DNA from 3 places in the Rhizobium sp. S163 genome. Region 3 is predicted to be linked to each of the others. Evidence: predicted binding sites of a transcription regulator. Region 3 holds the regulator's gene; each other region holds the start of a gene.
The links. Region 3 encodes PhoB, which activates phosphate uptake and scavenging genes when phosphate is short. Its sites were predicted from a motif close to TGTCATNNANCTGTCAT; they were not measured.
Positions count from the first base shown of each region.

Region 1: QTL96_RS29820 (alkaline phosphatase D family protein) is a predicted target of PhoB. The motif match lies at 3,695-3,711, and genes of this name have one in related genera.
Region 2: QTL96_RS29620 (1-acyl-sn-glycerol-3-phosphate acyltransferase) is a predicted target of PhoB. The motif match lies at 1,880-1,896, and genes of this name have one in related genera.

Region 1 covers NZ_JAUDSA010000038.1:174,351-184,500, forward strand. The annotation lists gene typA (translational GTPase TypA) at 90-1,907, opposite strand; gene QTL96_RS29820 (alkaline phosphatase D family protein) at 2,043-3,620, opposite strand; partial or broken gene QTL96_RS29825 (riboflavin biosynthesis protein RibD) at 3,804-3,974, shown strand; gene QTL96_RS29830 (M3 family metallopeptidase) at 4,104-6,182, opposite strand; gene QTL96_RS29835 (hypothetical protein) at 6,414-6,845, shown strand; gene QTL96_RS29840 (LysE family translocator) at 6,887-7,528, opposite strand; gene QTL96_RS29845 (CatB-related O-acetyltransferase) at 7,740-8,372, shown strand; gene QTL96_RS29850 (multidrug effflux MFS transporter) at 8,550-9,734, shown strand; gene QTL96_RS29855 (hypothetical protein) at 9,872-10,150, shown strand, end outside.
Region 2 covers NZ_JAUDSA010000038.1:137,160-147,309, forward strand. The annotation lists gene QTL96_RS29615 (AAA family ATPase) at 1-868, opposite strand, end outside; gene QTL96_RS29620 (1-acyl-sn-glycerol-3-phosphate acyltransferase) at 890-1,837, opposite strand; gene QTL96_RS29625 (tyrosine recombinase XerC) at 1,980-2,915, shown strand; gene QTL96_RS29630 (TraB/GumN family protein) at 3,002-4,090, shown strand; gene QTL96_RS29635 (DUF2867 domain-containing protein) at 4,068-4,595, opposite strand; gene lpdA (dihydrolipoyl dehydrogenase) at 4,977-6,383, opposite strand; gene QTL96_RS29645 (LysE family transporter) at 6,410-7,048, opposite strand; gene QTL96_RS29650 (SDR family oxidoreductase) at 7,080-7,832, opposite strand; gene QTL96_RS29655 (hypothetical protein) at 7,829-8,323, opposite strand; gene odhB (2-oxoglutarate dehydrogenase complex dihydrolipoyllysine-residue succinyltransferase) at 8,438-9,673, opposite strand; gene QTL96_RS29665 (2-oxoglutarate dehydrogenase E1 component) at 9,793-10,150, opposite strand, start outside.
Region 3 covers NZ_JAUDSA010000018.1:451,939-462,088, reverse strand. The annotation lists gene apaG (Co2+/Mg2+ efflux protein ApaG) at 172-564, shown strand; gene QTL96_RS17815 (Hsp33 family molecular chaperone) at 629-1,624, opposite strand; gene argF (ornithine carbamoyltransferase) at 1,717-2,634, opposite strand; gene QTL96_RS17805 (aspartate aminotransferase family protein) at 2,683-3,879, opposite strand; gene QTL96_RS17800 (GcrA family cell cycle regulator) at 4,307-4,852, shown strand; gene phoB (phosphate regulon transcriptional regulator PhoB) at 4,935-5,618, opposite strand; gene phoU (phosphate signaling complex protein PhoU) at 5,655-6,368, opposite strand; gene pstB (phosphate ABC transporter ATP-binding protein PstB) at 6,412-7,227, opposite strand; gene pstA (phosphate ABC transporter permease PstA) at 7,242-8,564, opposite strand; gene pstC (phosphate ABC transporter permease subunit PstC) at 8,561-10,042, opposite strand.

The DNA.
Region 1 (10,150 bases), on a different contig from region 3:
TTGCGACAAGAAGGATTCGGCGAACCGCACAAAATAAAAACCCCGGCGCGATGGCCGGGGTTTCGAAGTCTCTTGTGAGCCTGTTCGACTTAGGCGGTCTTCGCCTTGGCGAAGCGCTTGCGGTCGTTGGCGTCGAGATACATCTTGCGCAGACGGATCGACTTCGGCGTCACTTCCATCAGCTCGTCGTCCTGGATCCAGGAGAGAGCGCGGTCGAGCGTCATGCGGATCGGCGGCGTCAGCTTGACGGCTTCGTCCTTGCCGGCGGCGCGGATGTTGGTCAGCTGCTTGCCCTTGAGGACGTTGACTTCGAGGTCGTTGTCGCGCGAGTGAATGCCGATGATCATGCCCATGTAGACCTTTTCGCCGGGCTCGATCATCATCGGGCCGCGATCTTCCAGGTTGAACATGGCGTAGGCGACGGCTTCGCCGGCAGCGTTCGCGAGCAGAACGCCGTTCGTGCGGCCACCGATTTCACCCTTGTAGGGCTGGTAGTCCTTGAACAGGCGGTTCATCACGGCGGTGCCGCGCGTGTCGGTCAGGAGTTCCGACTGGTAGCCGATCAGGCCGCGGGTCGGAGCGTTGAACACCAGGCGAACGCGGTTGCCGCCCGAAGGACGCAGCTCGGTCATTTCAGCCTTGCGCTCGGACATCTTCTGAACGACGACGCCGGAATGCTCTTCATCGACGTCGATGACGACTTCCTCGATCGGCTCCATGGTCTGGCCGCTCTCGTCCTTGTGCATGACGACGCGCGGACGCGACACGGCAAGCTCGAAGCCTTCGCGGCGCATGGTTTCGATCAGAACGGCGAGCTGCAATTCGCCGCGGCCGGAAACGTAGAACGAATCCTTGCCTTCGGCTTCTTCGATCTTCAGCGCGACGTTGCCTTCGGCTTCCTTGAACAGGCGGTCACGGATGACGCGCGAGGTCACCTTGTCGCCTTCGGTGCCGGCGAGCGGGCTGTCGTTGACGATGAAGGACATGGTAACGGTCGGCGGGTCGATCGGCTGCGCGGTCAGCGCTTCGTTGACAGCCGGATCGCAGAAGGTGTCGGCAACCGTGCCCTTGGAGAGGCCGGCGATTGCAACGATGTCGCCTACATGTGCTTCTTCGATCGAGGTGCGCTCGATGCCGCGGAATGCGAGGATCTTGGAGATACGACCGGTTTCGATCGTCTTGCCATCCTGGCTGAGAACCTTGACGGCCTGGTTCGGCTTGATCGAACCGGAATTGATACGGCCGGTGATGATACGACCGAGGAAGTTGTTGGCTTCCAGGATGGTGCCGATCATCGTGAACGGGCCTTCGGCGACCTTCGGCTCCGGAACGTGCTTGAGCACGAGGTCGAGCAGCGGCGCCAAGCCTTCATCCTTCGGACCTTCAGGATTGAAGTTCATCCAGCCATCGCGACCGGAACCGTAGAGGATCGGGAAGTCGAGCTGTTCGTCGGTGGCGTCGAGGCTGGCGAAGAGGTCGAACACTTCGTTGATGACTTCCTCGTGGCGGCCATCGGGACGGTCGATCTTGTTGATCGCGACGATCGGACGGAGGCCGACCTTCAGCGCCTTGGAGACGACGAACTTCGTCTGCGGCATCGGGCCTTCCGACGAGTCGACCAGAACGATCGCGCCATCCACCATCGACAGGATACGCTCGACTTCACCGCCGAAGTCGGCGTGGCCGGGGGTGTCGACGATGTTGATGCGAACGCCCTTCCACTCGACCGAGGTCGCCTTGGCAAGGATCGTGATACCGCGTTCCTTTTCCAGGTCGTTCGAGTCCATCACGCGTTCCGCAACGCGCTGGTTTTCGCGGAACGAACCGGACTGTTTCAGGAGCTCGTCGACCAGTGTCGTCTTGCCATGGTCAACGTGCGCGATAATCGCGATGTTGCGAAGTGCCATATGTCTATATCTCTGAGGCTGGGGCGCCACGCTGGGAGGGCGCCAATTGCATTGGGGCGGCTCTTACAGTGTTTTTCGCGAATGCGAAAGGGGGGAGCCTGGAATGAGAGGAATGCACGTATAGCACGGATCGCATCAGCTCGTCCTCTCAGGGTCGAGCACCACGCGCCAGAGCTCTTGGTCGTTGCGATCCATCAGCCGCACCGTCAGCTGCTCGCTGGCGCCATCGATATCGACGAGACCGAAGAATTGCATGCCTGCTGACGGCGGCAGGTTCTGCTCGGCGCCGCCGGGCGCCGCCTTCATGAACTTGACCTCTGGCCCGAAGGTCATGTCGAGCTCCTGCGGCCCGTAGGTGCCCGAATGCAGCGGCCCGGCCACGAACTCCCAGAACGGCAGGAACTCGCGGAATTTCGCCCGCTCGGGACTATAGTGATGCGCCGCCGCGTAATGCACGTCGGCCGTCAGCCATATCATGTTCGATATCCCGGCATCGCGGATGAAGCGCAGGAGATCGGCGAATTCGAGCTCGCGGCCGAGCGGCGCGCCATTGTCGCCATTGGAGATCGATTCCGATCCGCGCCGATTGCCGTAATCGTCCCAGATCACGAGACCGATCGGCAGATCGCAGGCGATCACCTTCCACGTCGCCGTCGAGCGCACCAGCTCACGCTTCAGCCACGCGACTTGCCGCTCGCCAAAAATCCGCGACTGCGGCGAAAGCTTTTCATCCAGCCCATGGCTGTTCGGCCCGCGGTAGGAGCGCAGGTCGACGAAGAACACGTCGAGCAGCGGCCCATAGGAAACCTTGCGATAAATCCGCCCCGGCTCGGCCGCGACATGGCGCGTCGGCGTCATCTCGTGAAAGGCTTGTGCCGCCCGCGCCGAAAGCACCGCGACCGACTTCTCCTTGTAGCGGTCGTCATGGCTGAGATCGGTCGATGGCGACCAATTGTTCAGCACCTCGTGGTCGTCCCACTGGTAGAAGATCGGGCAGACGGCGTTGAGCGACTTCACGTGCTCATCGAGCAGATTATAGGTCCACTGACCGCGAAACTGGTCGAGCGTCTGGGCGATCTCGCGCTTGGCCTCGGTGACGATGCGGTTCTTCCAGATCCCGCCGCCGCGCAACGAAATCTCGTCTGGAACCGGATTGTCGGCATAGATCGTGTCGCCGGAATGGATCATGAAATCCGGCCGGTGATAGGCGATCGTCGAATAGGTCCGCATCCCCTCCTCATCGATCCCCCACCCCTGCCCCACCGTATCGCCCGACCAGACGAAGCGGATATCGCGGCGGGCGACGGGCGCGGTGCGAAACTGCCCGAGGATCGGCTCTGACCGGCTGTTGATGTCATGGAGATCAGCCGCGCGAAAGCGATAGAACACCTCCTGATCAGCAGGCAGATCGGTAAGCAACAGCTTCGCGGTCAGATCGCTATCGGGCGTGACGTCGATGGGCGGCAGCCTCACGGCATTGGAGAACTTGTCTGATGTCGAATATTCCACGAAGAGCCGCGACGGCCGATCCACCCGCGTCCAGATCACCCCAGAGGTCTGATCGACATCCCCGGACTGCACGCCCGAGGTAAACACCGGCCGGCTGGACGAACCGCGCGCATAATAGGGCATCGCCAGCCCCGCCACGGCAAATCCGCCAACCGCTCCCATCGAGGATAGAAAACGGCGGCGGGTCGGTTCCGTCAATGTCATCGGGTGGCGCATCCGGCTTGGCAATCGGGACGATCTCCCGCACCCCGCCTATGCCCACCCCACATGTCACCCACTTGACGCCGCCATGACGGTTTTCCGAAGGTTTGGCGACAGTTTTGTGTTGGGACGCGCGTCTCGCTTGGCTATCCGAGGCGTTGGCTCTCGCTTACGCTGCGGCCAGCATTACCCCCCTCTGTCCTGCCGGACATCTCCCCCACAAGGGGGGAGATCGACTCGTGGCCTGCTCCGCAACCAAACGTGGAGGCTGGAGCGAGCGGCTGCGCCCAGCCAATCTCCCCACCTGTGGGGGAGATGCCCGGCAGGGCAGAGGGGGGTATCCCACCCACAAACGTCCAAGGGGTATCAGCTCAATCGCAACAGCCGCGACCCATCCACCACGTCACACCTAGGTTAAGCCCTCCCCCTTGTGGGGAGGGTTGGGGAGGGGTCTTCGTACTCAGGAACGGGACGCCCCCTACCCCCTCAGGCATCACTCCCCGCCAGTTCCTCGAACGTCGCCAGCCCACGCTTCACCAGCATCGCATCCGGGCTCGGCAGCTTGCCGCGGAATGCCCGGTAGGTATCCTCCGGATCGACCGACCCGCCCACCGAATAGACGTGATCGCGCAGCTTCCTGGCTATCTCGCCATTGAACGCATCGCCCGTCTCCTCAAAGGCCGAAAACGCATCGGCGTCGAGCACTTCCGACCACATGTAGGAGTAATAGCCCGCCGAATACCCGCCGGCGAAGATATGCTGGAAGTGCGGCGAGGCATGGCGCATCACCATCGACTTCGGCATGCCGAGCTCTTTCAGCACCTCACCCTGCACCGCCATCGGATCGGCCACCTCGTCCCGCGTATGGAACGCCATGTCGACCAGCGCGGACGAGGTGAACTCCACCGTGTTGAACCCGGCATTGAAGCTGCGCGCCGCCAGCACCTTGTCGAGCAAATCCTGCGGCATCGGCTTGCCGGTCTCGAAATGCACGGCGTACTGCTTCAGGATCTCCGGCACCGTCAGCCAGTGCTCGTAAAGCTGCGAAGGCAGTTCGACGAAATCGCGCGACACGCCGGTGCCAGACACGGAAGGATAGGTCACGTTGGAAAGCATGCCGTGCAACGCATGGCCGAACTCGTGGAACAGCGTGCGGGCGTCGTCGAGAGAAAGCAGCGCCGGCTTGCCCTCGGCGGGCTTTGCGAAGTTGCAGACATTGTAGATGATCGGCAGCTCGCCCTCGGCGCCATTCTTCAGCGGCAGCTTGTGCTGCGACTGGAACGCGCTCATCCAGGCGCCCGAGCGCTTCGACGAGCGGGCGAAATAATCGCCGAGGAACATCGCCACCAGCTTCTCGTCGCGATCGCGGATCTCGAAGACGCGGACATCGGGGTGATAGGCGGCAACGCCCTTCTTCTCCACCGCGTGAATGCCGAACAGCCGCCCCGCCACGTCGAAGCAGGCGTCGATGATCTTTTCCAGCTGCAGATAGGGCTTCAGCTCCGCCTCGGAGAAATTGAACTTTTGGGCCCGGATCTTTTCGGCGTAGAACCGCCAGTCCCAGGGCATGACATCATGGTTCTTGCCCTCGTCAGCGATCAGCCTGGCGATATCGGCCTCTTCCTCGCCGGCGCGCTTCACCGCCTTCACCCAGACCTTCTTCAGAAGATCGTTCACGGCCTCGGGCGTCTTCGCCATGGTGTTGTCGAGCTTCAGCTCGGCGAAATTGCCGTAGCCGAGCAGCTTTGCCACCTCGCCGCGCAGAGCCAGCGTGTCGCGGATGATGCCGCGATTGTCCGACGGGCCATCATTCTCGCCACGCGCCACCCAGGCCTTGAACGCCTGTTCGCGCAGCTCGCGGCGCTCGGAGAAGGTCAGGAACGGCTCGATGATCGAGCGCGACAGCGTCACCGCGAACTTGCCGTCTTCGCCGCGCTCGCGCGCCGCCGCCGCCATCGCGTCCTTGAGAAAATCGGGAACCCCTGCGAGATCATCGCCGTCTGAAAGGATCAGCGCCCAGCCCTTCTCGTCGGCAAGCACGTTCTGGCCGAACTGCGTGCCGAGCCCCGCCAACCTCTCGTTGATGCCGGCGAGCTTTTCCTGCTCGGCCTTCGGCAGCTTGGCGCCCGACTTGACGAAGCCCTTCCAGTGCCGCTCCAGCACCCGCGTCTGCTCCAGCGTCAGCCCGAGCGTTTCTCGCGCCTCCCACAGCGTGTCGATGCGCGCAAAGAGCGCCGCATTCATGCCAATCTTCGAATAATGCCGCGACATCTTCGGCGAGATATCCCGCTCCAGCGCCTGGATCGTATCGTTGGTATGCGCGCCGGCGCGGTTCCAGAACAGCGCCGACACCCGCGAGAGATCGTCGCCCGCAAGCTCCAGCGCCACGATCGTATTGTCGAAGGTGGGGGCATCAGGATTGTCGGCGATCGCATCGATCTCCTCTTCGTGCCGGGCAAGGGCCGCATCGAAAGCCGGCGCGAAATCGCCGTCATTCAGCGCCTCGAAGCGCGGCAGACCATTGAGGCCGTTCCAGTCGGTGAGAGCGGGGTTGTTGGCGGGCATACGGACATCCTTATTTGGCGGGCTTGTTCGGCGGGGCGTGTTGTCTCGAAAACCAATATAGGAAGGCAGCACGGCGATTGGTATCGCCACCTTGAGCGAGCGACCGCGCCACCTATACGAGAAGTTGATCCCTAAAAATGCTATATAAGAATTAACTATTTGTTAACGATTGACGATTGTGCGGCGCACACGGTATTTTCGCTTAATCTTTTTTAATCATGGATGCGGGCAATGGAAATCACATCACTGCGGTTTTCGCCGAATTTGTCGTTCCGGAAATATTCCGATAATTCGCAATTTAACAACAGCTTGACCGAAACCTTCAGCTCGGTTTCGAATGCTTCGTCGACCTTCAGGATCGACGAGGCGACATCCGCGCAACCGGATTTTTCGGCCATAACCGCTGCCGACCTGCGCAACCACGCGCGCCAGAATTTCGACAACGGCACGCTCGACCAGGACACCTATGCGGCGATCTCCGAACCGCTGCCGATGCGCACCATCGACCCCTCAGGCAACATTCTCGATCTCTCCGACGTCACCGACGGCACCAGCTTCAATTTCCGCGACTACTACAAGGACCAGCTGCAGATCGCCATGTCGATCGGCGATCCCGAGACGGTGAAGACCCTGAAATCGGTGGTCAGCTTCCTCGACGTCTGACGCGGTTTAGATCGCGCCCGGCCCGGCCCGGCGCAGGCCGATCAGGCCTTGCGCCACCCCATCAGCCCCGGCGTCGCATGCAGCAGTGCCTGCGCGGCAAACCCCATGAACAGCACGCCCGAGCAGCGCACGATCAGCCGCTCATGCGCCCGGTAGAAACGCCGCACCGCGCCGGTGCCGACGATCGCGATCAGGATCATGTCGGCGACGATGAAGCCGAGGAACGACACGGCAAGCAGCACCGGCAGCGTCTGAAACTGCAGGGCACTGGCCGAGCCCGCCACCAGCGCCGTGAATGTCGCCAGCGCCACCGGATAGCCCTTCGGATTGGTGACCCCGAAGATCAGCCCGCGCCGAAACGGCCGCTCGACAACCATCAACGCCTGCCCCTCGCCCTTCGGCTTGGCGCGAAACGCGTTCCAGCCGATCCAGGCGAGATAGAAGCCGCAGGCGAGCCCCAGCGCATCGAACACGAAACTACCGATCGTCTTGGCGCCGATGATCGCCACCAACGCCAACGACGCCCAAAGCGTATCGCCGACCAGATGCCCACAAACAAACTGCGCCCCTGCCTTCCGCCCCTGCCCGGCCCCGATCCCAAGCAGCGCCAGAAACGCCGGTCCCGGAATGAGCACGTAAAGAAGTGCAGCCAGAAAGGCGCCCGCGAGCAGCGATTGCGTCATGAAGAATCCCCCGTGAAAAGACCGAGATTATGCGGTGTGGCGGGGACGTCAAGCGGGCGCAAGAAAACCCCGCCGGGATCATCGAAGCCAGCCGCGCCACCTCATTCAAACTATTGATGAACGCGTTCCGCCGCCGCAATGGATTTCGCGGATCGCGCGGATTAGCCTTGGCCATCGCTTGCCCTGGTTTCATGAGGAAAGCTGTTTCCCGATGCCCATTCTCGACGCGACCGCCATCCACCCGATCACGCTGCCGGACGGCACCATCTACAGCGATACCGTCTACCTGAAGAACGTCATTGACCATCCGCGCATGGAGATCGGCGACTACAGCTACTACACCCACTCGGGCAAACCGGAAGACACAGCCGGCATTCTCGCACCCTATCTCGGGCATGGCGTCCGCGAGCGCCTCGTCATCGGAAAATTCGTGCAGATTGCCCGTGGCAGCTACTTCATCACCAGCTCGGCCAACCATCCGATGAATGGTTTCACCACCTACCCGTTCCGCATCTTCAAACCGGAAACCTTCGGCTACAAGGACCTGCCGGTGAAGGATACCGTTGTCGGGCATGACGTCTGGATAGGCCATGACGCGGCGATCATGCCGGGTGTCAAGATCGGGTCCGGCGCCATTGTCGCCGCCGGATCGGTGGTTGCCCGTGACGTTCCGCCCTATGCCGTCGTTGGCGGCAACCCGGCAACGATCATCCGCATGCGCTACCCCACGACGGTCATCGATGAACTGCTGGAGATCGCGTGGTGGGACTGGCCTCTGGACAAGATCGAGGCGAACTTGGCCGCTCTTGAAAGCGGTGATCTCGCGGCACTGAAAATGGCATAACGCAAATATCGGACGGGGCGCTCCCGCGCGCCTTTGCGCGCCTCGGCATTTTTGCATTGCCGGATCACGAGCCTTGCGTCAGAAAAGATGAAGTCCTGCTTTCCAGGCGTTGTGAGCGCCACCAGCCAATCGAGTACCCGCATGCCCCCATTCCGGATGAGCGCAAGGCGAACGAGCATGCTCGGCGCGCTGCTTGCCACCCTCGGCCCGATCTCCATGTCGATCTACACGCCCGCCATGCCGGAGCTGGTGGGCGCCTTTCACACCACGGATTCGGCGATCAAGCTGACGCTGTCGCTTTATTTCGCCGGCTTCTCGATCGCCCAGCTGCTCGCCGGCCCGCTGTCGGATGCCTTCGGCCGCCGCACCGCGACGCTTCTCTTCGTCGGCATCTACATGGTGGGAAGCCTTCTCTCGGCGTTTGCGCCCGGCATCGAATGGCTGCTCGCCGGCCGCCTGATCCAGGGCATCGGCGCCTCGGTCGGGATAACAGTGGCGCGCGCCATCGTCCGCGACCAGTTCACCGGCGCCGATGCCTCCAGGATCATGAACCTGATCGGCATCATGATCGCCATCGGCCCGGCAATCGCGCCGACCGTCGGCGGCCTCGCGCTCGCAGCCTTCGGCTGGCAGTCGGTGTTCTTCCTGTTGATCGGCTTCGGCCTGATGATCTGCCTCTCGGTCCTCGTCTTCATGCGCGAGACCAGCACGCCCGACCGCCGCCGCGCCTTGCCCGGCCCGCTGCTACAGGCCTATGCCGAGCTCGCCCGCGAACCACGCTTCATCTCCGCCTCGCTGGTGCTCGGCGGCTCGATCGGCGCGCTCTACGCACAGGCAACGATGCTGCCCTTCATCCTGATCAAGGTGGTCGGCCTCTCGCCCACGGCCTTCGGCCTCGGCATGCTGATGCAATCCGGCTCGTATTTCGCAGGCTCGGTCGTCCTCCGCATGACTTCGGCAAGGCTCGGCGGCGATGGCTCTGTGCGAACAGGTCTCGGCCTGCTCGGCCTCTCCGGCATCATGATCGCGCTCTCGGTTGCCTTCGTGACACCAAGCTATCTCTCGATCATGGGCCCGGTCGCCTTCCTGGCCTTCGGCCTCGCCTTCCTCACCCCGCACATGACGACCTCGGGCCTCTTCCCCTTCCCGCACATCGCCGGCTCCGCCTCTGCGATGATGGGCTTCATCCAGATGGGTGGCGGCTTCACCGGCGGCCTGATCGCCTCGTTGATCGGTGTGCCCCTCAGAGCCTTCGGCACCATCATCCCGATGATGGCCCTGATCGCGATCCTCAGCTACCTCTGGTTCGTGAACGCCACCCGCCGCGCCGCGAGGGTGTCGCATTCCAGCCTGGGGGAGTGAGAGGCAAGGCCGTGAGCCGAAGGACCGCGGAAAGTGTAGTGGCCGCCCCTCCGAGCAGCTTTGCAACTCCGGCGTCCGCAAAGCCTTGCCTCTTGCCGCTGGCTGCTTTAGCTCATGAATGAAATGGAGCAGACCTAATGATTTTCATGGTAATCGCGGTCCCGATCGTCTTGGTCTGCTTCCTGCTGTTTCCCCGCCACACGCTGATCGTCGTTGCCGCCCTGGCCTGCGTCGGCGCCGCCGTTGGTATCTATCTCTATTTCCAGCAATCCGACCGCCTGAACTCGGCAAGCCTGGTGTCGGGCACGAGCAGCGGAACCAGCGGTTGCCAGGATCCGGACAAGCCGGTTTTTGTCGAGCTCTCGAACGCCTCCGACCGGCAGGTCAATATCGTGCGCTTCCGGCTGATCGCGAAG
Region 2 (10,150 bases), on a different contig from region 3:
CCGCCAGCCCGAGAAAGCGGATCTGGCCATCGGAAAGCTCACGCGGCTGGAACACCCGATGCGGAAAATCGGGAAAGGCGAGCCCGAACGATGCCGTCTCCTCCGGCTCCGGCACCACGAGCCGTGCGCCGCCGAAGGCCGAGGCGACGACGCGGTCGAGATCGACGGTATCCTGCCGCGTATGCCTCAGCGTCGCGAACACAGCCGCCAGATTGGCGCCGTCCTCATCCAGCATCGGCCCGGTCACGGCGAGGCAGGGCTGGCGTAGCGGCGAGGCGCGGTCGGTACGGAAGCCGTGAAAGAAGCGCCAGTTGGCCACCACCCGGCGAAAGGCGGCGATCTCGGGAAAGTGCCCGGCATCGCCAAGCAGCGCCATCGCCGTCTCCGACGTCAGCGCCTGATCCGGATAATCCTGCATCCGCCCGGAGCCATCGCGCACCTGGATGGAAGGCCCCGCCCGCTTCATCATGACAACCGGCCGCCCGTGATCGACGATCAACTCCTCGGCCTTCACCTGCGGCTCCAGCGGAAACCCGGCAGCCGCCTCTGGCGGACGCAACCCGACCTCGACCCTGTAGCGAAACGTAACGGCCCGCTCCTCATCCAGAAGCTCGACCTCAAGCCGCACCCGCGCCGGCCCTTCATTCTGCTTGCGCGTGCCGGACCACAGCACCGAGAACATGCCGCCCTCGGCCGCAAGCTCGCGCACCAGCCGCCCGGTGACGGCCGCCTGCACCAGCTGCAGCGCACGATAAAGATTGGATTTGCCGACGCCGTTCTCGCCGAGAAACAGCGAGGTCTCCGACAGATCCATGCGGATCGAGCGGAGCGACCGGTAATTCTGGGCGAACATGGAGCGGAGTTGCATGCCCCGCTTTACCCCATCCGCTCAGCGAAATGAATGGGCATCGGCCATCTCGGGCAGGCTTGGCTCGACGAGAGGCTGGAACCGCGCGTCGCCATCGCGCTTCAGCGCCTCGACGGTGTGCGTCTCCAGCGCCCTTGTGACGTCGTTGATATCGCCATCCAGATGCTCGACCGGGATCATGTCGCCGATGATAAAATCGAAACGGTCGCCGCGCTTGTTGAGGAGTTCGTGGAACACCGTCATGTCGCGCAGCTCCGTCGACCACTTGGCGAACCAGTAGAACAGCCCGGAATTGCGCGCCGTCATATGAACAGGCAGGATCGGCAGATTGTACTTGCGCGCCAGCCCGACGGCGGACGTCTTCCACGGCCGCTCGTTGAGCCGGCCGTTCGCCCAGTAGGCGATGCGTCCGGACGGAAACAGCACCGTCGCCTTGCCCTCGCGCACCGCATGGTTCGTCAGCTGCAGCGTCTCGCGCGCCTTCAGCTTGCTCTTATGCTCGTCGCGCCACTCGACCGGAATGATCATCTCGGAAAAGCGCGGATTGACGCGCACCGCATCACGGTTGGCGAACACCATCATGTCAGGCCGCCGCGTCTTCAGCAGGTCGAACACCGCGACGCCATCGGCGATCCCGGTCGGATGGTTGCTGACCAGAATGAAGCCGCCCTTGTCGGGTATCCGCTCGGCATTGGTCACGCCGATATCGAGATTGAGCAAATTGCTCATATACTCGAAGCACTGGAAGCCCGGCATGTTGGCGATGTCGTTGGCGAAGGTCATCGCCTTGTTGTAGCGCAGCAGCGTATAGAGAAACGGCCGCATGACGGGCCACAGCGGGTGGCCGACGATGCGTTGTCCGCGTTCGGCGATCAGCGTGTCGACGATATGTCCGGGTCTGCCTTGGGAAACGAGCGCGATCGTTTCTGCGAATTGTCCGAATGCCGTCGTGGGTTGGCGCCGTGCCATGCAAGATCCTGCCTCGTTGGGAAACCAGTTATCGCGATTATTATGATCGAAGCATGACAGGCACTTGGCCGATGTTAGCGATTCCATAACCGTCCCTCAGGCAAAATTGGCGGTCTGGCTGGCAAATTCAAGAGGCGGAAACGTGAATGAACTCCTGATCATGGCCGACGCGCGGCTGATGGCGGAACGCGCCGCCTGGCTGCAAAGCCTAGCCGGCGAACGACGTCTCTCGCAGCACACGCTCGACGCCTATGAGCGCGACACCCGCCAGTTTCTGACCTTCATGACCGGCCATCTCGCCGGCCCGACGACGCTCAAGGATATCGAGGCGCTGCGGCCCGCCGATTTCCGCGCCTTCCTCGCCGCCCGCCGCCGCGACGGCACCGGCGCCCGCTCGCTCGGCCGCAATCTCGCCGGCCTGCGCTCGCTGCTGCGCCATCTCGAAAAGAAGGGGCTGGTGAACGCCGCCGGCGCCGGCGCCATCCGCTCGCCGAAGCAGCCGAAATCGCTGCCCAAGCCGCTCTCCGACACCCAGGCCGTCACCGTCGTCAGCAACGAGGCACAGCTGCATGACGAACCCTGGATCGCCGCCCGCGACGCCGCCGTCATGACCCTGCTCTACGGCTGCGGCCTGCGCATCTCCGAAGCGCTCGATCTCCTGCCCGGCGACATCACGCCAGGCGCCACGACGCTGCGCATAACAGGCAAGGGCAACAAGACCCGCCTGGTGCCGCTGCTCTCTGTCGTCTTCGAGGCGATCGACAAATACCGAAAGCTTTGCCCTTATCATCTAACCGCCGACCAGCCGCTGTTTCGCGGCGCCCGCGGCGGCAAGCTGCAACAGGCGATCATCCAGCGCACCATGCGCATGATGCGCAGCGCCTTCGGCCTGCCGGAGACCGCCACGCCACACGCGCTGCGCCACTCCTTCGCCACCCATCTTCTGGCCGGCGGCGGCGATCTCAGAACCATCCAGGAACTGCTCGGCCATGCCAGCCTGTCGACCACCCAGGTTTACACGGGTGTGGACGCCTCACGCCTTCTCGACGTTTACGACCGCGCCCATCCCCGGGCGTAATCCTTTGTTAACCTGTTCCCTTAAAGGAATATGGAAGGCCCAGCGCGTAAAGCTTGTGGCAAATCCTTTGTGACCGGAACACCATCATGACGATCTCCCTCGGCCACCGCAGCCTTTCCACCGCCTTGCCGGCTCGCTTCGGCAACATCGCGCTCTGGCTGATCGCTGCCGTCCACGTGCTGGCCGCAGCACTCCTGATCGCCACCCTCGTCTCCATCTCGCCGGCGTCAGCCGCGGATGACGCAAGCTGCACCGGCCGCAACATCCTCGACGACCTGAAGGTCAGCAACCCCTCGCGCTACGAGCAGGCGGTCAAGGAAGCCGACGCCGTGCCGAACGGCAAGGGCATATTCTGGAAGATCGAAAAACCGGGCATCAAGCCATCCTGGCTCTTGGGCAGCATGCACGTCACCGATCCGCGCGTGCTCGACCTGCCCCCGCGCACCAAGGCCGCCCACGACGCCGCCGATACCATCGTGATCGAATCCGACGAGATCCTCGACGAGAAGAAGGCCTCGGCGGCTCTGATGATGAAGCCGGACCTGATGATGTTCACCGACGGCACGACCATCGACAAGCTGCTCTCGCCCGAGGATTACACCCGCCTCGAGGCCGGCCTGAAGACGCGCGGCATTCCGCTCGCAGCCGTCTCGCGCATGCGCCCGTGGATGATCTCGAGCGTCGTGGCGCTGCCCGCCTGCGAAATGGCCCGCAAGGCCAAGGGCGTCCAGTTCCTCGACCAGAAGATCGCCACCGACGCGGTCGCCCAGGGCAAGCAGGTCAAGGGCCTGGAGACGCTCGCCGAACAGCTGCAGGCCATGGCCGAACTGCCCACCGAATTCCACATGAAGTCGCTGATCGAAACACTGGAACTCGGCTCGAAGATGAACGACGTGGTCGAGACCATGACCGATCTCTACCTTTCCGGCGATATCGGCATGACCATGCCGATGCTGAAGACGGTAACGCCCGAGGGCGCCGACGACAGCAGCGACTACGCCGCCTTCGAACAGCGCATCATCCTCGACCGCAACAAGATCATGGCCGAACGCGCCGCCCCGATCCTGGCCACCGGCAACGTCTTCATGGCCGTCGGCGCGCTGCATCTTCCCGGCGAAGGTGGCGTGATCGAGCTCTTGCGCAAGCAGGGCTTTACGGTGACGGCGGTGAACTGAGGGCGCCGAGCCGCCTGCCCATATGGGCGATCATCGCCTTTACGATGACATTGTGGAACGGCGTGATCACGGCGATATAGATCCGTCCGATCAGGATCTTGCGATGGACCAAAGTCGTGGCCTTCACCCGTTTCATCTCGCCATCGGCTAAATCCTCGACGTCGATGACGATGCGAAAGTCGAGATGCTTGTCATCGAAACCAACGACGACCTGCCGCTCCGTCTTTGCAAGCACCGGAAATATCCCGACCTTTTCCATTGCTTCCGGCAGATCGTGCGCATCCGTCCGCAACCCGAAAAGCGGACCAACGATCAGGTTACGCAACCTCATCAGCCCGCTGATCCAGAACGGCGCGTAGCCCAGCATCAGCCGGGCAGCCTCGATCGCATCGAATGACGCAGCCGGCACTGAAAGCTGATAGCAGTCGGCCCAGTCAGCCAGCGGCAACGCCGGATGCGGCAGGCGAGGCAGGATCTTCGAAGGTTTGGCTGGCATCAACGACATTGATCACGTCTCCGGCAATATCCTCCGGCAACACATAGCACATCCCGCGACACCGAACCGCCCTCTGCATCGCCCTGCGGCAATACGCGCCGCCGATCGGCAATGAGTCAAGCTCCCCGGTTGCCGCAAAAGTCCCCTCCCCAACCCCTCCCCACAAGGGGGAGGGGCTAGCTTGTGGCGACGCCGAGCATCGCTTTTACCTCTGCATCAATTGAGAGAGCAAAGTTCTGCCGAGCGATTGCCGCCCGGGAGCCCCTCCCCCTTGTGGGGAGGGGTTGGGGAGGGGTCTTACGACAACGAGCAAATCGCGCGAGGGTTAGCCAAACGAAAGAGGCCGCGGTCCTCTCGAACCGCGGCCTCTTCGAAGCATATGGCAAAGCCTTACATATGGATCGGCTTGAAGAACGCAGCAAGCGCCGCTTCCTTCACCGCTTCCGACATGGTCGGATGCGCGTGGCAGGTGCGGCCGAGGTCTTCGGCGGAGCCGCCGAATTCCATCAGGACGGCGATCTCGTGGATCATTTCGCCGGCGCCGAAGCCGACGATGTGGCCGCCGAGGACGCGGTCGGTGGTCTTGTCCGACAGGATCTTCACGAAGCCATCCGTCGCCAGCATGGCGCGTGCGCGACCATTGGCCGTGAACGGGAACTTGCCGACCTTGTAGGCGACGCCAGCAGCCTTCAGCTCTTCCTCCGTCTTGCCGACGGAGGCGACTTCGGGCTGCGTGTAGACGACGCTCGGGATGACGTCGTAATTCACATGGCCATGCTGGCCGGCGAGGATTTCGGCGAGTGCCACGCCCTCGTCTTCAGCCTTGTGCGCCAGCATCGGGCCCTTCACCACGTCGCCGATCGCGTAGATGCCGGCAACGTTGGTGCGGAAGTGACCGTCGATCTCGACGCGGCCGCGATTGTCAAGCGCAACGCCCGCTTCCTCGAGACCGAGGCCGGCTGTGTAGGGAATGCGGCCGGTAGAGATCAGCACCACATCGGCTTCGACGGTGACAGCAGCGCCGCCGGCGACCGGCTCGAAGGTCACCTTCGCGCCCTTGCCACCCTTTTCGACGCCCGTGACCTTGGAGCTCAGGTTGATGTCGACGCCCTGCTTGGCGAGCATGCGCTGGAACTGCTTGGAAACGTCGCCATCCATCGCGCCGAGGATCTTGTCGAGATATTCGATGACCGTGACCTTGGCGCCGAGGCGCGACCAGACCGAGCCGAGCTCGAGGCCGATGACACCGCCGCCGACGACGATCATCGTCTCAGGCACCTTGTCGAGCGCGATCGCGCCGGTGGAGGAAACGATCACCTTCTCGTCGATGTCGACCTTCACGCCAGGAATGCCGGCAACGTCGGAGCCGGTGGCGATGACAATGTTCTTGCCTTCGATTTCCTGGGCCTTGCCGTCCTCAGCCGTAACCGAGACCTTACCAGCCGAGACGATCTTGCCGGTGCCGATGAAGCTGTCGATCTTGTTCTTCTTGAACAGGAAGGCGACGCCGTCGACGTTCGACTTCACGGTGGCGTCCTTGTGGGCCATCATCTTGTCGAGGTTCAGCTTCGGCGCCGCGACCTCGATGCCGAGCGCGTCCATGCCGTGGCCGGCCTGATGGAACATTTCCGAGGCATGCAGCAGCGCCTTGGAGGGAATGCAGCCGACATTCAGGCAGGTGCCGCCGAAGGTGGCGCGCTTTTCGACGACGGCGACCTTGAGGCCGAGCTGGGCCGCCTTGATGGCAGCGACATAGCCGCCGGGGCCGGTTCCGATAACGATCACATCATAGGACATTGTTGCTTTTCCTTTTCGTTATTTGCTTAATCCGCCGCGCGGGCGAGCGCGAGACGGAAGCCGAAGCCGACCAGAGCGGCGCCGGTAATGCGGTTGAACCATTTGCCGCTGGCGATGAAACGATCGCGTACGGCCTTGACGGTGAAGAAGGTGGAGACGGCGGCAAACCAGGCGACCAGCGCGGTCGCCATGCCGATGCCGTAGCTGAACTGGATGAGGCCGGGCGTGTCGTGATGAACCAGCGTCGAAAACAGCGACAGGAAGAACAGCACCGGCTTCGGGTTCAGCGCATTGGTAATGAAGCCCATGCCGAGGCAGCGCAGCGCAGAGATCGGCTTGCGATCCTCTTCGCTGACCTTGATCTCCGCCACGTTGAAGCCCGGCGCGCGAAACGACTTGATGCCGAGATAGACGAGGTAGGCGACACCCGCCCACTTGATCATCGCAAACAGCATCAGCGACTGCGACACGATCAGCCCGAGGCCAAGGATCGTGTAGCTGATGTGGAAGAGCAGCGAGAAACCCATGCCGATGCCGGTCATGATCGCGGCGCGGCGGCCATGCACGATGCTCTGGCGCAGGATCACCGCGAAGTCGGCGCCCGGCACGACGATGAAGATCGAGAAGACGGCCATCAGGCCGAGAAATTCGAGAACATACTGCATGCTCATACCGCCCTTGAAATGATGAACCCGATCATCGGCCGCCGCTTACATTGAGGATCGCGCCGGTGACATAGGATGCGTCCTGGGATAGCAGATAAAGCACCGCGTCGGCGATCTCTTCCGCCGTGCCGGCGCGCTGCATCGGAATGCTCGGCGCCATGTCGCGCGCCCTATCCGGCAGGCCGCCGGAAGCGTGGATTTCGGTGTCGATGACGCCTGGCCGCACCGCGTTGACGCGCACGCCCTCGGTCGCCACTTCGCGAGCCAAGCCGATCGTGAAGGTGTCGATCGCGGCCTTGGAGGCGGCGTAGTCGACATATTGCGAGGGCGAGCCGATGATCGCCGCCATCGACGAGATATTGACGATCGCCCCGCCCTTGCCGCCATGTTTGGTCGACATGCGGCGCACGGCCTCGGCCGCGCAGAGGATCGAGCCCGTGATGTTGATGCGCATCATCCGCTCGATGCGCGCCACCGACATCTCGTCGATACGGGCGGGTGCATCGACGATGCCGGCATTGTTGGAAAGCCCGTCCAGCCGGCCGAAGTGGTGGTCGATGGCTTCGAACATCTGCGTGATATCGGAGGCCTCGCCGACATCACCCTTGATCGCGATGGCATCACCGCCGCCGGCCTTGATCTTGGCCACGACCTCATCGGCCGCAGCCTTGTCGGCGGCGTAATTCACGGCGACGCGCCAGCCCTTGGCGGCGGCCAGCAGGCTGATCGCAGCGCCGATGCCACGGCTGCCGCCGGTCACGAGAAGAACGGGTTGGTCACTCATGACGCACATTCCTTGAAGTCGAGCACATCCCAGGGCGCCACCGAAGCCTTGCCCTTGCCCCAGATCGACGAGGCGCGAATGGCCGGTCCGATGCCGGGGAACAGGATCTTGTCGGCCGCCTGCCCGGCTTCCGGCTGCAGGTTGTCGAGCTTGCCCTTGGCGTCTATGCCGTAGACCATGCCCTGCCAGATCGTGCAGGCCTCGAGATCGGCCCCCGTCGCGTCCCCGTCAGGGCATTTGAACATGACCATCGCGAGCGACCGCGCCGGGTCCTCCGACGGCATGACATAGCCGTCGAGCGTAAGCGGCGTCTTCAAGACCTTGACCGTGAAGCGATTGCTGGCAGCGGCCGCGGCTGACGCGATCGGCGTGAAGCGCAGCTCGTAGGCGCCGTCGCGATCGGCATAGACGGCATTGGCCTGCTTGCACTCCGCCGCCATCAGCGGCTGGGCGCAAAGGGTGGCGGCAAGCAGGAGCGCAGCCGCACGCATCACGGAATGGCCGGAAGCGAGCGCGGTATTCGATGAGCGGAAGGCGGGTTTCAGCGACATCAGGTGTTCCGGTGCTGAGGCGAAAAGGGCCGCTCGCGCGGCCCTGTCGGTCTCTTAGAGATCGAGAACGAGGCGTTCCGGATCTTCCAGGCTTTCCTTGACGCGGACGAGGAAGGTAACGGCTTCCTTGCCGTCGACGATGCGGTGGTCGTAGGAGAGCGCGAGATACATCATCGGACGGATGACGATCTGGCCGCCGACGACGACGGGGCGATCCTGGATCTTGTGCATGCCGAGAATGCCCGACTGCGGCGCGTTCAGGATCGGCGAGGACATCAGCGAACCGTAGACGCCACCATTGGTGATGGTGAAGGTGCCGCCCTGCATGTCAGCCATCGAGAGCGAACCGTCACGAGCCGACTTGGCGAGACGGCCGAGGTCCTTTTCGATCTCGGCGATCGACATCTGGTCGGCATCGCGGATGATCGGAACGACCAGGCCCTTGTCGGTGCCGACGGCCATGCCGACGTGGCAGTAGTTCTTGTAGATGATGTCGGTGCCGTCGATTTCGGCGTTGACGGCGGGCAGTTCCTTCAGCGCGTGGGTGACGGCCTTGGTGAAGAAGCCCATGAAGCCGAGCTTCACGCCGTGCTTCTTTTCAAACACGTCCTTGTACTTGGCGCGCAGTGCCATCACGGCGCTCATGTCCACCTCGTTGTAGGTGGTGAGCATGGCGGCGGTGTTCTGGGCGTCCTTCAGGCGCTTGGCGATCGTCTGGCGCAGGCGCGTCATCTTCACGCGCTCTTCGCGGCCGGCATCCTCGACCGTCGACGGGCCGCGAGCGGCGGCAGGGGCTGCCGGAGCAGCAGCGGCAGGAGCCGCGATGCCCTTGGCGACGGCGGCGATCACGTCGCCCTTCAGAACCTGGCCGCGCTTGCCGGAGCCATCGACCTGATCGGCCGAAAGGTTGTTTTCAGCGAGCATCTTCGAAGCAGCCGGTGCCGGCGGCATCGAGGAAGCGGCAGCGGCAACCGGTGCGGCAGCGGCCGGTGCCGGCTCGGCGGCCTTGGCGGGAGCGGCAGCTGCGGCCGGAGCGGCGGCAGCGGCGCCAGCGCTAGCAGCGATCTGGCCGAGCAACGCGTCGAGACCGACGGTTTCGCCGGCCTGCGCGACGATTTCGGAGAGTACGCCGGCAGCCGGTGCCGGAACTTCGATGGTCACCTTGTCGGTTTCAAGCTCCACCAGCGGCTCGTCGGCCTTGATGACATCGCCGACCTTCTTGAACCAGGTGCCGACGGTTGCCTCGCTGACGGATTCACCGAGAGTTGGAACGCGGATTTCTGTGGCCATTGTTCAAATCCTGAATTTTGATCTTTGTGATGTTTGACGGCATTCCGGCGCGACCGGCCGGGGTCTGAATTAATGCGGAGAGGAAACACGGGCGCGCTCCCTCTCCGATCTCATTCTCGTTAGCCGCCGAGCGCGTCCTCGAGGAACGCGGCGAGCTGTGCCAGATGCTTGGACATCAGGCCGGTTGCGGGCGATGCCGCGGCCGGACGTCCGGTGTAGCGAACGCGCTGGTACTTCGCATCGATATGGGCAAGTACCCATTCCAGATACGGGTCGATGAACGACCATGCACCCATGTTCTTCGGCTCTTCCTGGCACCAGACCATTTCCGCGTTGCGGAAGCGGGAGAGCTCGTTGATGAGCGCCTTGGCCGGGAACGGGTAGAGCTGTTCGACGCGCAGCAGGTAGACATCGTCGATCCCGCGCTTTTCGCGCTCTTCGAGCAGGTCGTAATAGACCTTGCCGGTGCAGAGCACG
Region 3 (10,150 bases):
GCATTTAAACGCGCATTCTTGTAATTTACTCGCGCTGAGCGGGAGTGGCATTAGTCTTAACGCGCGAATTTTTCGCGCTTACAGCCAATTGATTGCGGATTCCGGCCTGGTTTATTGACCTGCCGCACCTCTTATAAGATACCAGTAAGGTATTCTTATTATGGTGTAGGCATGTACCGCGCCCTGACACGAGATATTGAAGTGGTGGTCGAGCCCTTTTACCTGGAGGAGCAATCCGACCCGGACGACGACCGCTATGTGTGGGGCTACCGCATCGTCATCAGCAACAATTCCGACCTCACTGTACGCCTCGTCAACCGCTACTGGAACATCACCGACCAGAACGGCGTCGTCGACGAAGTGAGCGGCGCGGGCGTTGTCGGCGAGCAGCCGACGCTGAGCCCTGGTGATACCTACGAATATTCGTCGGGCTGCCCGCTCGATACGCCATCGGGCCTGATGTTCGGCCACTACCAGATGGAAACCGATAAAGGCGAGGTCTTCCAAGTGGAAATCCCCGCCTTCTCTCTTGATTCACCCGGCCTGCTCAGAGTGCTGAACTAACCTTTGTCTTGTCGCATGTCGGTGCCGCAAAACCGCTGCACACTTTTGCGCGACATGCTTCAGCTTATTCAGCCGCCTGCGCGAGCTCTTCGGCCTCGAAACGATAGGTCGTCGAGCAGAACTCGCAGGTGACCGCGATCTTGCCCTCTTCCTGGCTCGCCTCGATCTCCTCGGCGGAGAAGCCCTTGAGCACGCCCTTGATCTTCTCGCGCGAGCAGGAGCAGCGGTCGAACACTTCGCGCGGCTCGTAAACGCGCACGCCGCGCTCGTGGAACAGCCGGAACAGCAGGCGCTCGACGCCGACCTGCGGATCGGTCAGCTCATCGGCGTCGATGGTTTCCACCAGCGAACGGGCTTCGGCCCAGGCATCGTCTTCCGCATGCTGGACGGTACCTTCGTCGCCATCGCCGCCATGCAGGTCTGCCTGGCGCATGCGCTCGGGCGCTTCCGGCAGGAACTGGGCAACGAGGCCCCCTGCCCGCCAGCGATGACGCGGCTTGCCTTGCTCGTCGCGGTCCAGCAGTTCGGCGGCGGCCAGGCGCACGCGCGTCGGGATCTGCTCCGACTGGCGGAAATAGGTGCCGGCAATATCTTCCAGCGTGGCGCCGTCAAGCGCGACGATGCCCTGGTAAGGCTGGCTGAACTTGCCCTGGTCGATGGTGAACGCCAGCATGCCCTTGCCGAGCAGCTGCTCGGGCTCGGCGCGGCCAGCGGCAACCGCCTCGTCCAGCAGCGTCTGGTCGAAACGGGCGTAGGCGCGCACGTTCTCGGGCGTCGAGAAATCGGCGACAAGCAGATCGACCGGGCCGTCGCTCTTGGTCTGGACGGTGAACTTGCCTTCGAACTTCAGCGACGTGCCAAGCAGCACCGTCAGCGCGATGACTTCGGCCAGCAGGCGGGCGACGGGTGCGGGATAATTGTGGCGATCGAGGATCGCATCCAGCATCGGGCCGAGCTGGACGGCGCGACCGCGCACATCCAGGCCTTCCACCTGAAACGGAACGACATGATCATCACCGGCGAAATCGAATTCGCCGAGGGTGGCTGCAGCTTCTGCCATGGTCTTCTCCTAGTCTGAGGGCAGCGGACGAGCCCGTCCATCCGCCAGCGCGGCCACGGGCCTGTCCGGCCCGATGTGGCCTCCAGTATGGTTCAGATCGCGCCCAGGCACCAAGCAAGAATCGACTTCTGCGCATGAAGACGGTTTTCCGCTTCATCGAAGACCACGGATTGCGGGCCGTCGATCACTTCGTCGGTAACTTCCTCACCACGATGGGCCGGCAGGCAATGCATGAACAATGCATCCTTGTCGGCCTGTGCCATCAAAGCCGAATTGACCTGATAAGGCTGGAAGACGTTGTGACCCCGGGCCCGATGTTCCTGATTCATGGAGACCCAGGTATCGGTCACCACGCAATCGGCGCCGGCGACCGCACGGTCTGCATCATGGCTCAGCATGATCTCGGCGCCCTCATTGCGGGCCCAGTTCAGATAGTGATCCTTCGGCTCGGAACCAAGGGGTACCGCCATGTTCATGCGATAGCCGAAACGGGCAGCGCCTTCGACCAGCGAATGCAGCACGTTGTTGCCATCGCCCATCCAAGCGATCGTCTTGCCCTTGATGGGGCCGCGATGCTCTTCGAAGGTCATGATATCGGCCATGATCTGGCAGGGATGGGTGTCATCGGTCAGAGCGTTGATGACGGGAACCGTCGCGTGTTCGGCGAGTTCCAGCATGCGCGCATGGTCGGTGGTGCGGATCATGATCGCGTCGACATAGCGCGACAGGACCTTGGCGGTATCGCCAATCGTTTCAGCGCGGCCGAGCTGCATTTCGGTGCCCGAAAGGAACAGCGTTTCGCCACCGAGCTGGCGCATACCGACGTCAAAGGAGACGCGGGTGCGGGTCGAGGGCTTTTCGAAGATCATCGCCAGCATCTTGCCTGCCAGCGGCTTGTCGCCCTGGCCGGCCTTGAAAGCCTGCTTGCGGGTCTTGGCGTCATCCATGATGACCCTGAGGTCGGAGGAGGTTACCGCGGAGAGATCGAGGAAGTGTTTTGGGGAAGCCATCTGTCTTTAAACCTGTTGCGCCCGCCATCCGGCCGGGCATCTATCCATTCAAGCCGTCTTCTTTGCCTTGGCGCGCACGCTCTCGGCGGCACGCTCCAGGCGGGCGAGGCCTTCGCGGGCTTCGTCGGCCGTGACGACAAGCGGGGGCAACAAACGGATGACATTGTCGCCGGCCGGAATGGCCAGCAGGTTGGCAGCGCGGATGGCCTGCAACAGCTCAGTCGACGGAACAGCCGCCTTGACGCCGAGCATCAGGCCTTCGCCGCGGATATCCTCGATTACATCGGGGAAGCGATCCTTCAGCGATGCAAGACCCTGACGGAAGACGAGCGCGACGTCGTTGACGTGGCGCAGGAAGCCCTCCTCGAGGATGACATCGAGCACGGCATTGCCGACGGCCATGGCGAGCGGGTTGCCGCCATAGGTCGAGCCATGGGTGCCGGCCTTCATGCCGGAGGCAGCTTCAGCTGTTGCCAGGCATGCGCCGAGCGGGAAACCACCGCCGATGCCCTTGGCGACCGCCATGATATCAGGCGTGACGCCGGACCATTCATGCGCGAAGAGCTTGCCGGTGCGGCCGACGCCGGACTGAACCTCGTCGAGGATCAGAAGCAGGCCGTTTTCGTCGCAGAGCTGGCGCAGCGCCTTCATGAATTCCGTGGTTGCCGGGCGAATACCGCCTTCGCCCTGTACCGGCTCGATCAGGATACCGGCCGTGGCATCTGTGATCGCGGCACGGACGGCCTCGATATCGCCGAAGGGCACCTGGTCGAAACCGGGTGTCTTGGGGCCGAAGCCTTCGAGATACTTCTCCTGGCCACCGGCAGCGATCGTCGCCAGCGTGCGGCCGTGGAAGGCGCCTTCGAAGGTGATGATGTGGAAGCGCTCGGGATGGCCCTTCGAATACTGGTAGCGGCGCGCGGTCTTGATCGCGCATTCCAGCGCCTCGGCGCCGGAATTGGTGAAGAACACCTTATCCGCGAAGGTTGCATCCGTCAGCCGCTTGGCAAAGCGCTCCTGGCCGGGGATCTCGTAAATGTTGGAGAGGTGCCAAACCTTCTCGGCCTGATCCTTAAGCGCGCCGACGACGTGCGGGTGGCTATGGCCGACGGAGGTCACGGCAACGCCCGCGCCGAAATCGAGATATCGCTCGCCAGTTTCGGTGATCAGCCACACGCCCTCTCCTCGCTCGAACCGCAGCGGGGCACGAGAGTAGGTATCATAAAGCGGCGCGGCTTCAGCCATGGCGCGATCTCCTGTCATTCGCTCAACAAAGGCCCGGACTCCGGCGAAAAAGCGGGTGCCCGGAAATGAAAAATGCCGCCTTTCGGCGGCGAGGGGCACTATTGTCTTTTCGCAGTGCGATGTCAACAAAACTGAGCTTTTGTCGCATGCGTCAAGCAAGCATCGGGGCGCCGGCGAGCTATCAACAGCTAATGTTGCAGAAATGACTCTACCACCCAGCAAGTTGGGGAAAACCGAGAAATCGATTCGCCGCGATTCAACCGACTCTTGTCACGGAGTCGCCCTCACTCTAGGTTAAAACTCAATTACTAGACTGCATGCGGCGGAACTAGTCACCAAAATCGAGCAAGCGTTTCTTGGTCCGGACACGTCCGTGCCATGGGTGAAGGATTCTGCCTACACCAACGCAATAAGGCGGAGACAGGGCATGAACTGGACAGACGAGCGCGTTGAAAGACTGAAGAAGCTTTGGGCCGAAGGCCTGAGCGCCAGCCAGATTGCGGCACAACTTGGCGGTGTAAGCCGCAACGCCGTCATCGGCAAGGTCCACCGCCTGAACCTGCCTGGCCGCGCCAAGGCCGGCGGCACGACGACGGCGACGCGGGCGCCGAAGCGCCCGGCGGTTTCGACCCCCCGCCCTGCCAGCAATTTCAATTCCGCACGCATCTCGCCAAGCCGCGCCGTTGCCCGCCCGCAGGGCGCAGTGGCTCTCAAGGAAGAGATGGATATCGATGCGATCGAGGAAGTCCGTTACCGTCCAGCCTCCAACGTTGTCGTTCCGATCTCGCGCCGTCTCGGCCTTACGGAACTGACCGAGCGCACGTGCAAGTGGCCGGTCGGCGATCCGCTGACGGATGACTTCCACTTCTGCGGCTGCGAGTCCCCCGACAACTCGCCATACTGCACCTACCACCAGCGCATGGCCTACCAGCCGGTCAACGAGCGCCGCAAGGCAGCCAACCGGGTCGCATGACCCGGAAAGCCGGATAAGGAACAAAAGAAAACGGGCCCTCGCGGGGCCCGTTTTTCGTTGGATCGTATGAAATGGAAGCGCCTTACGCTTCCATCGAATAACCGGCGCCGCGAACGGTGCGGATCACATCCTGCATGTTCGAGAAGTTGAGCGCCTTGCGCAGGCGGCCGACGTGAACGTCTACGGTGCGTTCGTCGACATAGATGTCATGGCCCCAGACGCCATCGAGCAGCTGCGAGCGCGAGAAGACGCGGCCGGGCGACGACATCAGGAATTCCAGCAGGCGGAATTCGGTCGGTCCGAGGCGGACTTCGCGGCTCTTGCGGTGAACGCGATGGGTTTCGCGATCGAGCTCGATATCGCCGCACTTCAGCAGCGAGGAGAGCACTTCCGGCTTGGCGCGGCGCAGCATCGCCTTGACGCGGGCGACGAGCTCAGGCGTCGAGAACGGCTTGACGACATAGTCGTCGGCGCCGGTCGACAGGCCGCGAACGCGTTCGCTTTCCTCGCCACGGGCGGTCAGCATGATGATCGGCAGGCGCTCCGTCTCCGGGCGCATGCGCAGGCGACGGCAGAGCTCGATGCCGGATACGCCGGGCAGCATCCAATCGAGGATCAAAAGATCAGGCGTGCGTTCCTGCAGCCGGATTTCGGCCTCGTCACCGCGAAGGATGGTATCGACTTCGAAGCCTTCGGCCTCAAGGTTATAGCGAAGAAGCACGCTCAGTGCTTCTTCGTCTTCAACGACTGCTACTCTTGGGATCATTCGTCTCGGTCTCCTGGGGGCGTGGGTCCGGAACGCTTATTCCGTGACCGCGCCGACGGTGTTGGCGGTGTCGTCCTTCGGACGCTCGCCTTCCGGCTGGGCGCCGGTAGCCATGTAGTAGATGGTCTCTGCGATGTTGGTGGCGTGGTCGCCGATGCGCTCGATGTTCTTGGCGCAGAAGAGAAGATGCGTGCAGCTGGTGATGTTGCGCGGATCTTCCATCATGTAGGTCAGCATCTCGCGGAACAGCGAGGTGTACATCGCGTCGATTTCCTCGTCGCGCTCGCGGATCGACTTGGCGCGGTCGGCAACGCGGCTGGTGTAGACGTCGAGAACTTCCTTGAGCTGGACGAGCGCCAGTTCGGAGAGATGCTCGAGGCCACGGGCGAGCTTGCGCGGAACGCCGGTGCTCTGGACAGCGATGACGCGCTTGGCGGTGTTCTTGCCAAGATCGCCGACGCGCTCGAGATCGGCCGCGATGCGGATCGAGCCCATGATTTCGCGAAGGTCGGCGGCCATCGGCTGGCGGCGGGCGATGGTGATGATCGCCTTTTCGCCGATCTCGCGCTCGGCGTGATCGAGGATCACGTCGTCGGAGATGACCTTCTGGGCGAGCGAAGTGTCGCCGTTGACGAGCGCGCGAACGGCGTCGCCGACCATCTGTTCCGCGAGGCCGCCCATTTCGGAGATGCGGCGCGTCAGGAACTTGAGATCATCGTCATAGGCGGAATAGATATGTGTCGATGCCATGGGGCTTATCCTTGAATGTCCTGAGGTTTACCGGTTTCGGAGATCAGCCGAAGCGGCCCATGATGTAATCCTGGGTGCGCGGATCATCCGGGTTGGTGAACATCTTGTCTGTATCGTTCTCCTCGACGAGGTTGCCGAGGTGGAACATGGCGGTGCGCTGCGAAACGCGGGCTGCCTGCTGCATCGAGTGCGTAACGATGACGATCGTGTAGGCCTCGCGCAGCTCGTGGATGAGCTCCTCGACCTTGGCGGTCGCGATCGGGTCAAGCGCCGAGCAGGGCTCGTCCATGAGGATGACTTCAGGGCTAACGGCAATCGCGCGGGCGATGCACAGACGCTGCTGCTGACCACCCGAGAGGCCGGTGCCGCCTTCATGCACGCGGTCCTTGACCTCGTTCCACAGGCCGGCGCGCTGCAGGCTCTGCTCGACGATGACGTCCATGTCGGCCTTCGCCTTGGCGAGACCGTGGATGCGCGGGCCGTAGGCGACGTTCTCGTAGATCGACTTCGGGAATGGGTTCGGCTTCTGGAACACCATGCCGACGCGGGCGCGCAGTTCGACGACGTCGATATCCGGATCGTAGATATCATCGCCATCGAGCGTGATCTTGCCGGTGACGCGGCAATTGTCGATCGTGTCGTTCATGCGGTTCAGGCTGCGCAGGAAGGTGGACTTGCCGCAGCCCGACGGACCGATGAGAGCCGTCACGGTGTTTTCGCGGATGTTCAGCTTCACATCGAAAAGCGCACGCTTCTCGCCGTAGTAAACCGAGACGTCCTGGCCAATCATTTTATACGGAATGGTATTCATCTTCTGGTCTAGCGCCTTCTCAACTGCTGCTTCCGTCAACATGTTCATGATGTTTACTCCGTTTACCAGCGGCGCTCAAAGCGACGACGCAAGAGGATGGCTCCGAGGTTCATGACGATCAGGAACAGGAGCAGGACGATGATGGCGCCGGACGTGCGCTCGACAAAGGCGCGTTCGGCTTCGTTTGCCCACATGTAAACCTGCACCGGCAGAGCCGTGGAGGGATCCATCGGGGTGGCAGGCGCATTGGCAACGAAGGCGACCATGCCGATCAGGAGCAGCGGCGCGGTTTCACCGAGCGCATGCGCCAGACCGATGATGGTGCCGGTCAGGATGCCAGGCATTGCCAGCGGCAGGACGTGATGGAACACCATCTGCATCTTCGAGGCGCCGAGGCCGAGAGCGGCCGCGCGGATCGAAGGGGGCACGGCGCGCAGTGCCGCGCGGGTGGCGATGATGATAGTCGGCAGCGTCATCAGCGTCAGCACCAGACCGCCGACCAACGACGCGGAGCGCGGCAGGCCTGCGAAGTTGATGAAGACGGCGAGACCGAGCAGACCGTAGACGATCGAGGGAACGGCCGCGAGGTTGTTGATGTTCACCTCGATCAGGTCGGTCAGCTTGTTCTTCGGCGCGAACTCTTCGAGGTAGATCGAAGCGGCGACGCCGATCGGCAGCGACAGGGCAAGAACGATCAGCATCAGGTAGAGCGAACCGATGAGGGCGACGCCGAGACCCGCGGCTTCCGGACGGCTGGAGTTGCCGTTGACGAAGAGGCCGGTGTTGAACTCCTTGTGGAGCGTGCCGCTGGCTGCCATCTGCTGCATCCAGCCGACCTGGCGGTCGTTGACCTTGCGGTTCTTCTCGTCAACCGTCAGGTCGATCTGGCCCTTGTTGGCCGAGTCGACGTTGGCGTCTGCGAGAAGCGTGACGTTGACCGTCTTGCCGATCAGCGACGGATCGGCAACGACCATGTCGCGGAGCACGATCGGCGCACCCTTGGAGATCATCGCGGTGGCGTCACGCGTTTCCGGACGGCTTTGGGCGTTGATGCCGAGCGTCTTGACCATGGCGTCGCGGATCAGCACCGGATAGTTGGCGGCGATCAGCACCGACGGGTCGGTGGCGCGCTTGTTGTTGGGGTCGAGCACCTTTTCGGAGAACTCGATCGGCAGGGTGATCGAGGTCTGCGCGAAGGCCGTGTAGCCCTGACGGATAACCGTCGTGAGCAGGATGGCCAGGAAGATCAGACCGAAGGAGATGGCAGCGATGCCATAGGCCTGGAAGCGGCGTTCGGCGGCGTAGCGACGCTTGATGCCGATGTCGCGGCGGGCCGGCGCCTTGGAGACGACGACGCCCTGTCCGGAGGAAACAACGTCCGTCATTCGTACTGCTCCCGGTATTTGCGCACAATGAAGAGCGCGTAGATGTTAAGGCAAAGCGTGATGAAGAACAGCGTGATGCCAAGCGCGAAGGCAACCAGCGTCTGCGGCGAGGTGAACTCAAGGTCACCCGTCAGCTGGTTGACGATCTTGACCGTCACCGTCGTCATCGGCTCGAAGGGATTGATCTGGATGCGGGCGGCAACACCGGCTGCAAGCACGACGATCATGGTCTCGCCGATGGCGCGCGAGGCGGTCATCAAGAGAGCGCCGACGATACCCGGCAGGGCGGCGGGGAGAACGACCTTCTTGATCGTTTCCGAACGCGTGGCACCGAGACCGAGCGAACCGTCACGCAGGGCGCGCGGCACGGCGGTGATGATATCGTCAGACAGCGAGGAGACGTATGGGATCAGCATGATGCCCATGACGATACCGGCGGTCAGAACGCTCTGTGCCTGGATGAAGTTGCTGTAGTCGCCGGTCAGAAGGCCGTTCACCTGGGACGAGAGGTCGCGCAGGAACGGGCCGACGGTGATGAGGGCGAAGAAGCCGTAGACGATGGTCGGGATACCGGCAAGCACTTCGAGCAGCGGCTTGGCGATACCGCGAACCTTGGGAGCCGCGTATTCCGCCATGTAGATGGCCGCGAAGAGACCGACCGGAACGGCGACCAGCATGGCGACGAAGCCGATGTAGAGCGTTCCGAGCAGCAGCGGGATGAGACCGAACTGGCCGAAGGACGAGCTGCCGGCGCCGGCAAAGCGCGGATCCCAGACGGTGCCGAAGAAGAAGTCGGCGGCTGGAACTTCAGCGAAGAAGTGAGCGGCTTCCGTCAGCATCGACATCACGATACCGACCGTGGTCAGGATGGCGATGGAGGATGCAAGCAGCAGCCCCCAGAGCATGACGCGCTCGACGCGGTTGCGGGCCCGGAAACGGGGAGCGACTTCGCGCAGGGCATAGAAGCCACCGGCAACGCCGAGCGCGAGAACGACCAGCGTCATGATCAAGCGGCTGATGCCGCTCTCGGTGTTCAGCTTCTGCGCGCCTTCGATCATGTAAGGCTGCGGCACGCCGGCGAGCGGAACGCCCTTGGCGGCGAGCTTGGCCTGGAGACCGGCGGGATCGCCGACGCCTGCGGCAACGTCTTCGCTCGCGAGCTGAGGCAAACCTCGGGCGATGGCGCTGACCATGCCGTAGTTCAGGTTCTGCTGAGCCGCAGACTGAGCCTTGACGTCTTCAGGAAAGCCGCCGCGAACGGAGGATTCGATAATGGAGGGGCTAATCGCAAGCCAGGCGCACAGAACGATGAGCGCAGGCAGGATAGCCCAGATTGCGGCATAGGCACCGTAGTAGCCAGGCCGGGAGTGCAGCGCCGAGGATTTACCTCCGGCAAGCGCCGTCGCGCGGCTGCGTGCTGCCACAAAGGCAACCGCGCCAAGCACAACGAGGCACAAGAGTAAGACGGATGTACTCATTCGTTAAGGTCCCCCAGGCCCTCGGCCCCCAAGAGCGAAACGGCGCTTCGGCCATCTCGGCTTCCAATCATGGAGTAGTTCAGCTTTACCGCTCCCTTAGAGCGGACA